3 regions of the Dickeya aquatica genome follow, and region 1 is predicted to be linked to each of the others. Evidence: riboswitches for the same ligand, from Rfam matches in the RefSeq annotation. Region 1 holds a riboswitch; each other region holds the start of a gene.
The links. A riboswitch is a leader RNA that binds a small molecule or an ion and turns the genes downstream of it on or off. The one in region 1 is predicted to bind thiamine pyrophosphate.

Region 1 (4,757 bases):
ACCGACAGCACACAGGCAAAGGCGAGCGCGCGTGCCAGCGGGGCACGCAAGGCGCGCAATTCCACCATCTTCAACCGTTGCCAGCCGCATAAACCCAGTGACTGGCACAGCCCGTTATAGCGCGCGGCGGTGTCATACATCGGGCCTTCGAGCACTTTCATCGCGTAGGGGATGGCCAGCAGGGCGTTGGTCAGCACCACCAGCGCGTAAGGTGACGAGGGTAGACCGACTGTGCGGTTAAACAGCAGAAAAAAGCCGCACGCCAGCACGATGCCGGGCATCGCCAGAATCAGCATGCCGCTGAGATCCAGCCATTGTGCCGCCAGCGGTTGCTGGCGTAAGCGCAGTGTCCGGCTGCTCCACAGCAGCATCAGCGTCAGGCACACGCTCACCATCCCGGCGGCCAGTGCCACGCTAAGCGAGGTGCCCAGCGCCTGCCAGAGTGCGGGCTGGGCGAAGACGGTGCGCAGCGATGGGTTAATGCCATCCGCCAGCACCGCCAGCAGCGGCGGCAAGAGCAGAGCGAGCGCCAGCGTAATGATCAGCGTGTCGCACAGGCGGCTCCACCGGCTGTCTTGCGGGTCACGCCAGTGCAGGCGCTGGCTGGTGCCTGGCGCAAGCCAGTGGCTGAGGCGCTGGCTTGCGAGCAGCAGCGTCAGGCAGCAACACAGTTGCAAAAGCGCCAGCAGCGCTGCGCGCGCCGGGTCATAGTCAAAGCTCAGGGCCTGATAAATCGCCAGTTCAAGGGTGGTGGCCTGCGGGCCGCCGCCGAGCGCCAGTACGGTGGCAAAGCTTGAAAAACAGAGCATAAAAATCAGCGCGCCTGCGGGCAGCAACTGGCGGCGCAGCCACGGCCACTCCACCAGCCGAAAAAAGTCCATGCCGCGCAGGCCAAGCTGGGCGGCCAACTGGCGTTGTTCGGTGGGAATATTTTCCAGCGTTTGTAAAAACAGCCGCGTTGCCAGCGGCAGATTAAAAAAGACGTGGGCCAGTAAAATGCCCGGCAAGCCATAGGGCGAAAACGTATAGGGAAGACCGAACAGGGCCAGCGCGTGCGCCAGCCAGCCCTCGCGGCCATAGACCCGTAACAGGCCGAAGACTGCCACCAGCACCGGCAGCACCAGCGTCATGGCGCACAGGCGCAATAGCCAGCGGTGGCCGGGAAAACGGCGGCGGTATAACGCCCTGGCAAGCAGCAAGGCCGGCCCCAGCGAGAGCGCTGAAGACAGCAGCGCCTGCCAGACGCTAAAACGCAGAACGTGCCACAGGTAGTGGTCTTGCCATAAGGCGAGCCAGGGGGCATCGCCCGCCTCGTACCACAGCGCGCCGAATGCCAGCAACGCGGTGGCGCACAGCAGCCCGGCGGCGAAAACGCCCGGCCACAGTGCTCCGGCAAGAAAACGCCGGGATGTTATCAACGGCTGACGGCGCGTTGCCATGCCTGCACCCAACCGGCACGCTGTTCTGCGACCTGCTGAGCGCTAAAGGTCAGTGCGTTGGCCGGTACGGATAAGTTTTGATAGCCTGCGGGCAGATCGGTACGGATAGCCGGATACATCCAGTTGGTGGTCGGGATCAGGTTTTGAACCGTCGGGCTGACCATAAATTGCAGGAACTGCGCCGCCAGTTGCGGGTTTTTGCTGCCTGCCAGCGGTGCGGCGACTTCCACTTGCAGGTAGTGGCCTTCGCTAAAGTTCGCTGCCGCATAGTTCTCTTTCTTCTCGGCAATTACATGGTAAGCCGGAGACGTGGTGTAACTGAGCACCAAATCCGCCTCGCCTTTCAGGAACAGGCCATAGGCCTCGCTCCAGCCTTTGGTAACGGTGACGGTTTTCGCCGCCAGTTTCTGCCAGGCATCCGGCGCGTTATCGCCGTACACTTTTTGCATCCACAGTAGCAGCCCCAGGCCCGGCGTGCTGGTGCGCGGATCTTCATAAATCACTTTCCACGCCTGCGGCCCTTCTACCAGCTCTTTGAGGCTGGCAGGCGGGTTTTTCAGTTTGTCTTTGTTGTAGACAAAGGCAAAGTAACCGTAGTCAAAGGGCAGGAACGTGGCGTTTTGCCAGCCGCCGGGCACCGCTAACGCACCCGTATCGATACCGTGTTTGGCAAACAGCCCGGTTTGTTCTGCCGCCTGCACCAGATTGTTATCCAGCCCCAGTACCACGTCGGCCGGGGTGTTTTTACCTTCCATGCGCAGACGGTTGAGCAGCGCCACACCATCTTCCAGCGCCACGAATTTCAGTTCGCAGTCACAGGTTTTTTCAAATGCGGTCTTGATAGACGGGCCTGGGCCCCATTCAGAGGAGAATGACTCGTAGGTGTAGACCGTGAGGGTGGATTTGGCGAACGCCGGGGCACTGAGCACCAGCAGGCAGGACATCAAGGCAGTAAGAGAATGTTTAAGCACTTTGCGCTCCAATATGTTGAAGGCGGCAAAGGTCTTTGAGCAGGCAAAGTATGCAATCTCAAATCCCTTCGCCGGTATTAACCGGATCAGGTTCGACGGGTATTTTCTCAGCGGCCCATGACACAATGCCCAGGCGCACCCCGTTGAGAACGGCGCTATTGTAGAGGGTTCGTTACAGCAGGAAAAGCGCGATTCGCGCGGCGGGCGATATTCCTTACGCCTGTCGTCTAGTCCCCCGGTGCAAACCAGGCGGATTTAAAATCAAACCAGCCCAGCGTGTTCATGCGCAGGCCGCGCATGTTGGCCTGCCCTTGCAGGCGCAGCCAGTGGTGGAACAGCGGGTGAATGGCCGCATCGCACACCAGTGATTGGCACCACTGCGCCAGATCCAGCTCGCCCTGATGCCATTGACGGGTGAGCCCATCAAGCTCACCATCAGCCAGGCAGTGGCGCAAAAGCGGTAGCTCGCACAGCATGGCGAAGACGGAAAACTCCAGCGGCAGATAAAAATTGGCGCTGCCAAGCCAGAGATCACCGGCCTCTTCTCCCTGGCACCACGCGTCGAACTCCAGCGTGCGCAGCGTCAGCTTCACGCCGTGCGCGGCCAGCAATTGCTGCATGATCCGGCTTATCACCGCGTATTCCGGGTGGTCACGATAACAGCTGAGGGTCAGCTCGGTCAGGCCGATGGGTTTGTCGCGCACCCTGCGCGGCGGGCTGTGATGCCAGCGTGGCAGCAGGCCATAGGCGGGCGACCAATCGCTCTGGTAGGGGCTTTGCGCCAGACTTAACATCGCCACCGGGCTGAGTACCTGAGATAACCAGTGGCGCACATCCGTGTCAGTCATGGCCGGGGAGCGGCGGTCAAACAGCAGGAAATAGCACCCTTCTTCCAGCCGGTTTTCCAGCTCATTATCGAGGGTGTCATCACCTTGCAGCGTGACGGTGCAGGCGGGGATCACCGGCGCATCGGGCAGCACCCAGATGCTCACCTCGTCAATCAGCGCCCGGTAGCCGAAGTAATCATCAAAGGCGTCTATTTTGAGCTGGTCGGGGCTGTTGCGGACCACCTGATACGGCCCGGTGCCAATTGGCTGGCGCATAAAATCGGGTAACGTCGGCCACTCTTTGGGCAGCATCATCGCCGCCACGCTGCCCAGTAACCACGGCAGCCAGCGGTCTGGCATATTGAGGTGGATATCCAGCACGAACGGCATCGGCGAGCGGATGTCTGTCAGGTGCGAAAACAGTGCCAGTGGCTTTAGCCGGTTTAGCGAGGCGATAACATCCTCCATCGTCAGCTCCCTGCCATGATGAAACCGGACGGCAGGGCGCAGGTAAAAACGCCAGTGCAGCGGCGACAGCGCCTGCCAATGGTGGGCGATATCCGCCAGCAGTTCCCCATTTTCCTCATTTAGCTGGGTCAGGCCGCTGAAAATCTGGCGTGCCAGATGCGTTTCCGAGCGGCGCAGCGCACTGCCGGGTAACAGGTTCAGCATCGGCCGGTAGTAGAGGATGCGCAGCAGGTGGCGTCCCTGACGCACGCGGCGGCCCAGATGGGACAGCACCATCTGGCGCACGGCGTCTTTATCACCCAGCAACTGCACCAGTTGGTCAATGCGGTCTTGCTCAAGCAGGTCTTCGGCGCGCTGTTGTTGCAGGGTCAACCCGGTGTAGAGAAAGCACAGGCGTGAGTGTTTACCTCGTCCGGCCTGCGCCTGCCAGGTCAGCCAGCCTTGCTGTTGCATCGCGCCGAGCAACGAGCGGATGTGGCGGCGTGAGCAATGCAGCAATCCGGCCAGTTGTTGCAGCGTGGTGTCGGTATCCTGGCCTTGCAGGCACTGCCAGAGCCGGATGAATTGTTGTTGCAGACGGGGCGAAGACATCGGTGGCGAAGGCATAAAAGAGGAACTCCACGGCTTAAGCTCATCAATATATTTTTCCCTATATTACGCGGATACTTGATGACAGCGAAGGGGAGTTATCTGAGGGGGGCAATATGAACCGATTATTGTATTTCTATCGCTACTGGCTGTGTCGCGGCATCGGTTGTGGCCTGGCGCGGTTGAGTGAGGCCGAGCGGATGGCCATATTGCTACAGGCCACGCAATGGCACATCGCACAGATGGATGAGAAGACGTATCGCCACTGGTTATAACGACACGTCATCGGTTAACGCTGACGGATATCACATCCGGTGGTGCTAAATAACGTGGCGGTTCACCGCCACACAGTTCTGAGTAATGGTGCTGTTCACCAGCCAGCGGCCTGTTCCGCTGGCTTTTTTTATGGTGCGGCGTTATTCCAGCGGTTTTAGCCGGGCGACGAAGTGACGTAGTACCGGCGG
Region 2 (4,757 bases), 970 kb from region 1:
TTCAAATCCGACATCCGCCCCGGCAATCAGCGTCGGCTGTGCAAACGGCAAATCATCGTGACGTATCACCTGTGCGGCCTTGTCGCGCTGGGCTGCCCGCAGCGCATTGAGATCCATCACGCGTTATCCTGATGATAGGGCGCAGACAACCGGTGCACCGCCTCAACAAACACCCCGGCGTGCTCAGGCGGCACATCCTGATGGATACCATGCCCGAGGTTAAACACATGGCCATTGCCTGCGCCAAAACCGGCCAGAATGCTCGCCACCTCCTGTTCAATACGCGCCGCAGGAGCATAGAGCATGGAAGGGTCCATGTTACCCTGTAAGGCCACCCGGTGGCCCACGCGACGACGGGCATCGGCAATGTCGGTCGTCCAGTCAAGCCCAAGCGCATCACAGCCGGTATCGGCCATCGCTTCCAGCCACTGGCCGCCGCCTTTGGTAAACAGCGTCACTGGCACCCGCCGCCCTTCGTGCTCACGCTGCAAGCCATCGACAATTTTGTGCATGTAATGCAGCGAAAACTCGCGGTAAGCCGCCCCGCTCAATGCACCACCCCAGGTGTCAAAAATCATCACGGCCTGTGCGCCCGCACGAATTTGCGCATTCAGGTAGAGCGTGACGCTATCAGCCAGTTTATCGAGTAACAGATGCAGGGTTTGCGGTTCGGCAAACATCATTTTCTTGATAACGGTGAACGCTTTGCTGCTGCCGCCTTCAACCATATAGGTCGCCAGCGTCCACGGGCTGCCGGAAAAACCGATCAGCGGTACCGCACCGGCCAGATTACGGCGAATGGTACGCACCGCATTCATCACGTAACCCAGTTCCTGCTCCGGGTCCGGCACCGGCAGTTTTTCCACATCGGCCCGACAGGTGACGGGGGAAGTAAAACGCGGGCCTTCTCCGGCTTCAAAGTAAAGTCCCAGGCCCATTGCATCCGGCACCGTGAGAATGTCGGAAAACAGAATGGCGGCATCAAGCGCATAGCGCCGCAGCGGCTGGAGCGTCACTTCACAGGCCAGTTCCGCGTTTTTACACAGAGACATAAAATCCCCGGCCTGTGTGCGCGTTGCCCGATACTCCGGCAGATAACGCCCGGCCTGGCGCATCATCCATACGGGGGTGACATCCACCGGCTGGCGTAATAATGCTCGCAGATAGCGATCATTTTTCAGATCAGTCATGATTTTTTCCTTGATTACGCCTTTCTCAGGCATGATTGCCGCAGGCCCTTGCTCACTGCGCCGTGTCACGGCACAGCACGACGGTGTCCTCAATCAAACGGCGGGCAACCGTACCCGGTGGCGGCAGTTCCGGCAAGCTATCGTAGCGGAACCAGCCCGCCGCACGCAGTTCAGAAGGGTCATGTTTCAGCTCACCGCCGTCATAATCCGCCATAAATGCGGTCATCAGCGAATGGGGAAACGGCCAGGGCTGCGAGCAAACATAGCGCAGGTTCTTGATGCGAATCTGGCTCTCTTCCATCACCTCGCGCATCGCTGCCTGCTCCAGCGTTTCGCCGACTTCAACAAACCCAGCCAGCACCGTATACATATTGCCCTTATGACGCAAATGCTGCGCCAGCAAGATTTTATCGTGATGACGGATGGCAACAATCACGCAAGGCGCAATCTGTGGGTAGTAGCGCTCTTTACACTGCGGACATAAGCAGGCCAGCTCCGTGGTACTGGTAGTCATCGTCTGGCCGCAGTAGCCACAAAAACGGTGTGAGCGATAAAACTCGGCCAGTTGTACCGCGCGCCCCGCCAGTTGAAACAGCCCGGCATCCTGGCTGAGCAATTGGCGCACCGACCCCATCTCCCGCGCCCGATCTTGCAGTACCAGCCACACCGGCTCACCTTGCCACTCGCCAACCTGACACGCCGAACACTGCTGTAATTGCCACTGCGCTGCCGTGCCCTGCGGCAACTCGCCTTGCGGCAGCCATATCTGATGCTGGTGATAGACCACCCACCAGCCCTGCTCATCACCTTTCAGCGTCACGTCCATCTTTTTTTATCACTCCCGCTGGTGACCCGGCTTCACATTTGATCCGGTTTCGCTCTCAATGCGTTTTACTCTCAACCGGTTTTATTATCAAAACAACCGGGCCGACTTGTCGTGTGCCGCCATTATCCGGCGTGGCAAAAACCTTGGCAATGTGCTTGCACACCGGTATCCGGCGGTTTCACCATTGACGCCACCCTGCGACACGCATACAGTGTCACTGTTTTCTATGGCCCCACCCGGGGCAAATCTTGTCGGAGTGCCTAGCGCGCCTTATGGCGAGCAGGCTGAGACCGTTAATTCGGGATCCGCGGAACCTGATCAGGTTAAGACCTGCGAAGGGAACAAGAGTAAGCACATTGCCAGCCCCAGGCGCAACCTCAGGTTGTCGCCGCACCCGCAAGGCGTTACGTCACATTGCGGGTGCCAGCGGGTCGGCATCCAGCCATTACTCCCTGCGAGCTCCAGACAAGCAATTTTTCCTTTAACCAACAGGAATTTGCTATGTCTACAGAACCAACCTCGTCTACAGAAGCGCGTGTTTTCGCACAAACGGCGGCGGCCGGTCGTCGTGAACAACGCGCGGCGGCCCAGCAGTTTATCGACACACTGCGCGGCACAAACTTTCCCAATTCACAGCGTATTTATCTGACCGGATCTCGCCCGGACATTCGCGTACCGATGCGGGAAATCCAGCTAAGCCCGACGCTGACAGGCGGCAGCCGCGACAACCCGCACCATGAGCCCAACGAAGCCGTGCCGGTGTATGACACCGCCGGGCCCTATGGCGACCCGGCCACCGGAATTGATGTCCATCGCGGCCTGCACCGCCTGCGGGCCGGCTGGATTGCCGAACGCGGCGACACCGAAACATTAGCGCAAGCCAGCTCCGGCTTTACCCAGCAACGGCTGGCCGACATCGGCATTGAACATCTGCGTTTTGAACACCTGCCGCAACCGCTGCGCGCCAAAACCGGTTGCCGCGTCACCCAACTGCACTACGCGCGGCGCGGTATTATCACGCCGGAAATGGAGTTTATCGCCATCCGTGAAAATATGGGGCGCGAACGTATTCGCAGCGCCGTGCTGCGCCAGCAGCATCCCGGCCACCACTTTGGCGCTCGCTTGCCAGAGAACATCACGCCAGCGTTCGTGCGCGAGGAAGTGGCGGCCGGCGGCGCGATTATTCCGGCTAACATCAATCACCCGGAATCGGAGCCGATGATTATCGGCCGCAATTTTCTGGTCAAAGTGAACGCCAATATCGGTAACTCTTCGGTCAGTTCCTCGATTGAGGAAGAAGTGGAAAAACTGGTCTGGGCGACACGCTGGGGCGCAGACACGGTGATGGATCTCTCGACCGGGCGTTATATCCACGAAACCCGCGAATGGATCTTGCGCAACAGCCCGGTGCCTATCGGCACGGTGCCGATTTATCAGGCACTGGAAAAGGTCAACGGCATCGCGGAAAACCTGAGCTGGGAACTGTTCCGCGACACCCTGCTGGAGCAGGCCGAACAAGGGGTAGACTACTTCACCATTCACGCCGGTGTGTTGCTGCGTTACGTACCGATGACCGCCAAACGCCTGACCGGCATTGTCTCGCGCGGCGGCTCCATCATGGCGAAATGGTGCCTGTCGCACCATCAGGAGAACTTCCTCTACCAGCATTTCCGTGAAATTTGCGAAATCTGTGCCGCCTATGACGTCGCGCTGTCGCTGGGTGATGGCCTGCGCCCCGGCTCGATTCAGGATGCCAACGACGACGCACAGTTTGCCGAGCTGCACACGCTGGGTGAACTGACCAAAATCGCCTGGGAATACGATGTGCAGGTGATGATAGAAGGCCCCGGCCATGTGCCGATGCAGATGATCCAGCGCAACATGACCGAGGAGCTGGAGCACTGCCACGAAGCGCCGTTTTACACCCTCGGCCCGCTTACCACGGATATCGCGCCCGGTTATGACCATTTCACCTCCGGCATTGGCGCGGCGATGATAGGCTGGTTTGGCTGCGCCATGCTGTGTTATGTCACGCCGAAAGAGCATCTGGGGCTGCCAAACAAAAACGACGTCAAACAAGGGCTTATCACCTACAAGATTGCCGCCCATGCCGCTGATTTAGCCAAAGGCCACCCCGGTGCGCAAATCCGCGATAACGCCATGTCCAAGGCGCGCTTTGAATTCCGCTGGGAAGACCAGTTTAATCTGGCGCTCGACCCGGAAACCGCCCGTGCCTACCACGATGAAACCCTGCCGCAGGAATCCGGCAAGGTGGCGCATTTCTGCTCGATGTGCGGGCCGAAATTCTGCTCCATGAAAATAACGCAGGAAGTGCGCGACTACGCCGCCCGTCAGGAAGCGCAACCGATAGACGCCGGCATGGCAAACATGTCCGCCGAATTCCGCGCCCGCGGTAGCGAGCTGTACCACACCGCTACCAGCCTGCCGCAGGAGGAGCGCTGATGAGCCGCGCGTTTCCCGCCACCGATGCCCGACTGGGGCTTTATCCGGTGGTCGATAGCGTAGCGTGGATTGAACGCCTGCTGGATGCGGGCGTTCGCACTCTCCAGTTGCGTATCAAAGACCAGCCGGCAGAGCAGGCCGAGCCTGACATTATCCGGGCGATTGCCCTTGGCCGCCGGTATCAGGCCCGGCTGTTTATCAATGATTACTGGCAACTGGCCGTCAGGCATCAGGCATACGGCGTACACCTGGGTCAGGAGGATCTTGATACCGCCGAT
Region 3 (4,757 bases), 1.8 Mb from region 1:
GGCAAAGACTTTCGGGCTCTGACGAACCCGGTGGGGCTCTCTTCATCGGGTAAAGGTGTGCAGGTGTCCGTGTTGGGGATGCTTGGCCTTAATCTTGGCATAGAAGAGGGGATTGAGGTGAATGTGCTGGGGGTTAATCTTGGTGTAGACCTAAACCCTCCGGCATTGCGGTTGCCGTTTATTGGCCGCCTCGGGTATGACTAAGGCGTTTTTCTGGTGGGCACAAGTGATGTGTTGCGGGAAGGGTGTCTGCTTAATCGATTTGCCAGCCTGGTGAGAGGATATTGATGCTAGTACGAAAAAAAGCCATAGCGCTGTTGTGCCTGTTGATGAGTGTGTCGGCGTATGCTAATGCCAAAACGCAGGGGAATGCTGACAGCATGAGTTATCAGGGCATGAATGCGACCACCGATAGCATGGGCAATACGACCTATCGGGACAAAAATGGCCGGATGCTTGGGTCAGCCTCGACGGATAACACCAGCGGAAACACCACGTACCGTAATGCTAACGGCTCTATCGTCGGGAGCGCCAATACCAGTAATAGTGGTGAAACAACATACCGAAACCCAAATGGCGGGATAGTGGGGTCAGCGTCAACAGGCATGACGGGCACCACCACCTACCGTGACAGAAACGGCAAGATAGTCGGGAGCTCCACCTCGGACAGCAGCGGCAGAAAAACGTACCGTAATGCCAATGGTTCGATTGTCGATCGTTTGCAGTACTAACCCGTGCGCAGCATGGTCTGGCCACCAGGCTGTGCTTTCTCATTTCACCCCGTTTTCTCTCTCACCTTCCACCCAAAACGTTTCTCTCGTTGAGGGGCAACGTAACCTATTGAAACGGATTATTTCCCCTCTTTGCGACAAAACCGTTGATTCATTTTTTAACCTAATGTTTTTATTGGAAATAATATTTTAGTTCAGTAGGTTAGCGATAAAAAGACGTGATGGTGATTGCCAGTGCCGGGCATCATCTGGCGGCCAGTATCAATCATGTGGTGGGAAGCCACTATGGCGGCGGGCATAGGCTGGCAAGCTTTGCGATGCTGGCGCTGGATCCCGTGCCAGACACTCAAGGTTGATTTAATAAAAAATCACTTTTAATGCATAAATAATTGTTTTTTTTCGATCTGGATCAGGATTTCCCTCAGCAAACCTGACTATGTTGATGATTCACTGGTGAATGTGCCTGGCAGATAGCTTGTCTTCTGGCGAGGTGTTATCACGGGAGCAGTGTTATCATCGGTGAGGCGTTATCACCGGTGAAGCGCCATCACAGGCTGTAGTCAGGGGGAATAAATATGCAGGAGCAATTGAGTATCCCGGTGTCCGATTTATATCGCAGTCAGCGCTTTTATCAGCAGGCGCTCAAGCCGCTGGGGTATGAGCAGATCAAAGACATGAAATTTGCCGTGAGTTTTTCCGTGTTGGGCGGCTATGGTCTGGTGGCTGACTCTGGCGTCGAGTTTTGGCTATTTCAAGGGGAAGTGAGTACGCGGCCTGCGGCGCAGGTTGTCTTTGGTGTCTCATCAAAAGCCGTAGTGGATGCCTTTTTTAGCGCAGCCCTTGCCGCTGGCGGGCAGGATAAGGGGAAACCCGGTGTACAGACCTCGCGCCATCCTGATGAGTACGCCGCTTTTGTGTGTGATCCCGATGGCTACACGGTCGCCGTGGTGTGCTGTCAGGCAGCGATGGCATAACTGTGTGGTGTGTCCGGGGGCAGGGTTTAGCCGCGTTGCTTATCACCTTTACGCCCGCGCTCTATTTTTCAGCCTTGACCTTTATGACCAAGGCTTCCAATAATGGCTCCGTTGACTCGGGGTGCCGCTTCCTATTCAGAACGGCTGAGAAATACCCGTATTACCTGAACTGGATAATGCCAGCGTAGGGAAGTCACGGTATCCCACCGGCTACCGCCTTCTTTCACGCCGGTTGGGAGGTTTATGTTCGCTCGACCTGTCTTTTTTGTGCTCACCACGCTTTTTCCTTTGTCTGCCGGGGTGCTTCGGCCTGTGTTTTTCTGCCGCATTCACGCTGATGTTGTTACTGTTGCCCCGGTGGTGTGCTGATGAAAACCCCGATTAATGCACTGACTATTGCCGGAACGGATCCCAGCGGCGGCGCGGGCATTCAGGCTGACCTGAAAACCTTTTCGGCACTCGGTGCCTACGGCACCAGTGTTATTACGGCACTGGTGGCGCAAAATACACGCGGCGTGCAGTCGGTGTACCGCATTGAAGCTGCCTTTGTGGCGGCCCAACTGGATTCGGTACTCAGCGATGTGCGTATCGATAGCGCAAAAATTGGTATGTTGTCGCACACCGCGATAGTTGAGGTGGTTGCGCACGCGTTGCAGGGCTATGCGTTGCCGTATGTGGTGCTTGATACCGTGATGCTGGCCAAAAGTGGCGATCCGCTACTGACAGACGACGCTGTTGCGGCTCTGCGCCAGCTTTTGCTGCCGCAGGTTTCGCTTATTACCCCTAACCTGCCAGAGGCTGCGGCACTGTTGCGCTGCCAGATTGCCGATAATGAGCATGAGATGTGCCAGCAAGGAGAGGCGTTGCTGGCAATGGGCTGCCAGGCGGTGCTGATGAAAGGCGGGCACCTTAATCAGCCGGATAGCCCGGACTGGCTGTTCTTACCTGATGCCGGGCCTGTCAGGTGCAACGGTGTGCGTGTTAACACCCGTCACACCCACGGCACTGGCTGTACGCTCTCTGCTGCGCTGGCGGCATTACGCCCTCGTCATGATAATTGGTTACAGACACTCGCTGCGGCGAAAGCCTATTTGCACGGTGCACTCGAGCAGGCTGATGCGCTGGAGGTGGGGCAGGGGATTGGCCCGGTACACCATTTTCACCGCTGGTGGTAAGAACTGTCTGAGATAAGAAAATTCGATGCCGGTTGAGGAATATTGCATAGACAGCCTGACATGGGCTGAGTAATTTGTGATCTGTATCATGTTATTGCCGACGGTGTACCCAAAAAGCTCACCGGTTTTACGGCGTTTTGTCTGTCGGCTGGGCGATATGGCTGCCCGGCTGTTTAGTTTTTGGAGGAATAAGAATTATGGCAGGTTCGGCACGCGCGGTGATGGTCGCCAGGGGGTTGCAGACCATACTCAATGTCGGTTTGCTGGTGCTGGCGGTGATTTTGGTGGTGTTTCTCGGCAAGGAGACCTGGCATTTGGCGACGGTGTTGCTGGTCAGCAATGAGAAAGAGTCCTCCTATATGCTGATTGAAAGCCTGGTGATTTATTTTCTTTATTTTGAGTTTTTGGCGCTGATCGTGAAGTATTTTTTGTCGGGCTATCACTTCCCGCTGCGCTATTTTATCTATATCGGCATTACGGCGATTGTGCGCCTGATTATTGTTGACCATAAAAACCCGGCTGACACTTTCACCTATTCCGGGGCCATCCTGATCCTGGTCGTCACGTTATATCTGGTAAACAGCCCGCGCCTGAAACGGGAGTAGCGATGGGTTTGGGCTGGTACAAAGAAAAGGGCCAACTCAAGGGAGATTGAGCTGGCCTAAGGAGGTGGTTCCTAATGTAGGACGATGTCACTACGCTTAATTTTTTTGTTCTGTATTTTCTCAGCGCTGCAATAATAACCAGTTGACCGTGCGATTGATGTGACCAGATTCTAAAAAATGTCACATTAGCGGTGAAACTGTCATCTTTTTCACAGGGTTTCTCACTGAGCGTGCGGATTGCGGGTGCTGGTGCCAGGTAAGTTACGCAGCAGCAAGGCGTATTCCAGCGCGATGTCATCAGGGACGGGCAAATAAACGATGTGGCCATCTCCTGGTGCAACGTCAACCGGCTGACCTTTCTTATTGAGCAAGGTCGTCACGGTAAACTGGATATTACCGCCCGGTGTCATCATCTCCACGCTGTCGCCACACGCAAACTTGTTTTTGACGGCGACTTCGGCTAAGCCGTCGCGGCGCTGGCCGGTAAATTCCCCGACGAACTGCTGGCGATCGGAGACAGAATAACCGTACTCGTAAGTCTGGTAATCTTCATGCACATGGCGGCGCAAGAAACCTTCGGTGTAACCGCGGTGCGCCAGCCCTTCCAGCGTTTGCAGCAGGGTCGGGTCAAAGGGTTTGCCCGCGGCGGCATCATCGATGGCCTGACGATAAACCTGCGCTGTGCGGGCACAGTAGTAGAACGATTTGGTGCGGCCTTCAATTTTCAGTGAATGGACGCCCATTTTGGTCAACCGCTCGACATGCTGAATGGCGCGCAGGTCGCGGGAGTTCATGATGTAGGTACCGTGCTCGTCTTCAAAAGCACTCATGTACTCGCCCGGCCGCTGGCTCTCTTCGAGCATGAACACTTTATCCGTTGGTGCGCCGATGCCGAGCGTCGGTTCAACGGTGGCACTGTCTATCTCTTTGATGGCAATCGGGTCATGAAGATGCACGATGTTACCGGTGTCATCCTCTTTGCCCTCCTGCACGTTATACTCCCAGCGGCAGGCGTTGGTGCAGGTGCCCTGGTTTGGGTCGCGCTTGTTGATATAACCAGAGAGCAGGCAGCGCCCGGAGTAGGCCATACACAATGCCCCGTGCACGAAAATCTCCAGCTCCATTTCCGGCACCTGAGTGCGGATTTCCTCAATTTCCTCAAGCGACAGCTCGCGTGAGAGGATGACCCGGCTCAACCCCATCTGCTGCCAGAATTTCACCGTCGCCCAGTTTACCGCATTGGCCTGTACTGACAGGTGAACCGGCATCTGT

Region 2: linked by a shared signal. The riboswitch ahead of thiC (phosphomethylpyrimidine synthase ThiC) and the one ahead of thiB (thiamine ABC transporter substrate binding subunit) in region 1 are both predicted to bind thiamine pyrophosphate.
Region 3: linked by a shared signal. The riboswitch ahead of thiD (bifunctional hydroxymethylpyrimidine kinase/phosphomethylpyrimidine kinase) and the one ahead of thiB (thiamine ABC transporter substrate binding subunit) in region 1 are both predicted to bind thiamine pyrophosphate.

What each region holds. Positions count from the first base shown of each region.
Region 1 covers NZ_LT615367.1:3,847,156-3,851,912, reverse strand. Annotated here, with positions in the region: gene thiP (thiamine/thiamine pyrophosphate ABC transporter permease ThiP) at 1-1,439, opposite strand, end outside; gene thiB (thiamine ABC transporter substrate binding subunit) at 1,415-2,383, opposite strand; TPP riboswitch at 2,456-2,563, opposite strand; gene sgrR (HTH-type transcriptional regulator SgrR) at 2,638-4,296, opposite strand; gene sgrT (glucose uptake inhibitor SgrT) at 4,410-4,568, shown strand; gene tnaA (tryptophanase) at 4,710-4,757, opposite strand, start outside.
Region 2 covers NZ_LT615367.1:312,123-316,879, reverse strand. Annotated here, with positions in the region: gene nfi (deoxyribonuclease V) at 1-117, opposite strand, end outside; gene hemE (uroporphyrinogen decarboxylase) at 117-1,190, opposite strand; gene nudC (NAD(+) diphosphatase) at 1,243-2,016, opposite strand; TPP riboswitch at 2,259-2,374, shown strand; gene thiC (phosphomethylpyrimidine synthase ThiC) at 2,518-4,479, shown strand; gene thiE (thiamine phosphate synthase) at 4,479-4,757, shown strand, end outside.
Region 3 covers NZ_LT615367.1:1,113,733-1,118,489, forward strand. Annotated here, with positions in the region: gene DAQ1742_RS05110 (DUF3750 domain-containing protein) at 1-204, shown strand, start outside; gene DAQ1742_RS05115 (hypothetical protein) at 288-731, shown strand; partial or broken gene DAQ1742_RS05120 (DUF2891 domain-containing protein) at 968-1,087, shown strand; gene DAQ1742_RS05125 (VOC family protein) at 1,307-1,705, shown strand; TPP riboswitch at 1,813-1,913, shown strand; gene thiD (bifunctional hydroxymethylpyrimidine kinase/phosphomethylpyrimidine kinase) at 2,074-2,880, shown strand; gene psiE (phosphate-starvation-inducible protein PsiE) at 3,078-3,485, shown strand; gene trhP (prephenate-dependent tRNA uridine(34) hydroxylase TrhP) at 3,707-4,757, opposite strand, start outside.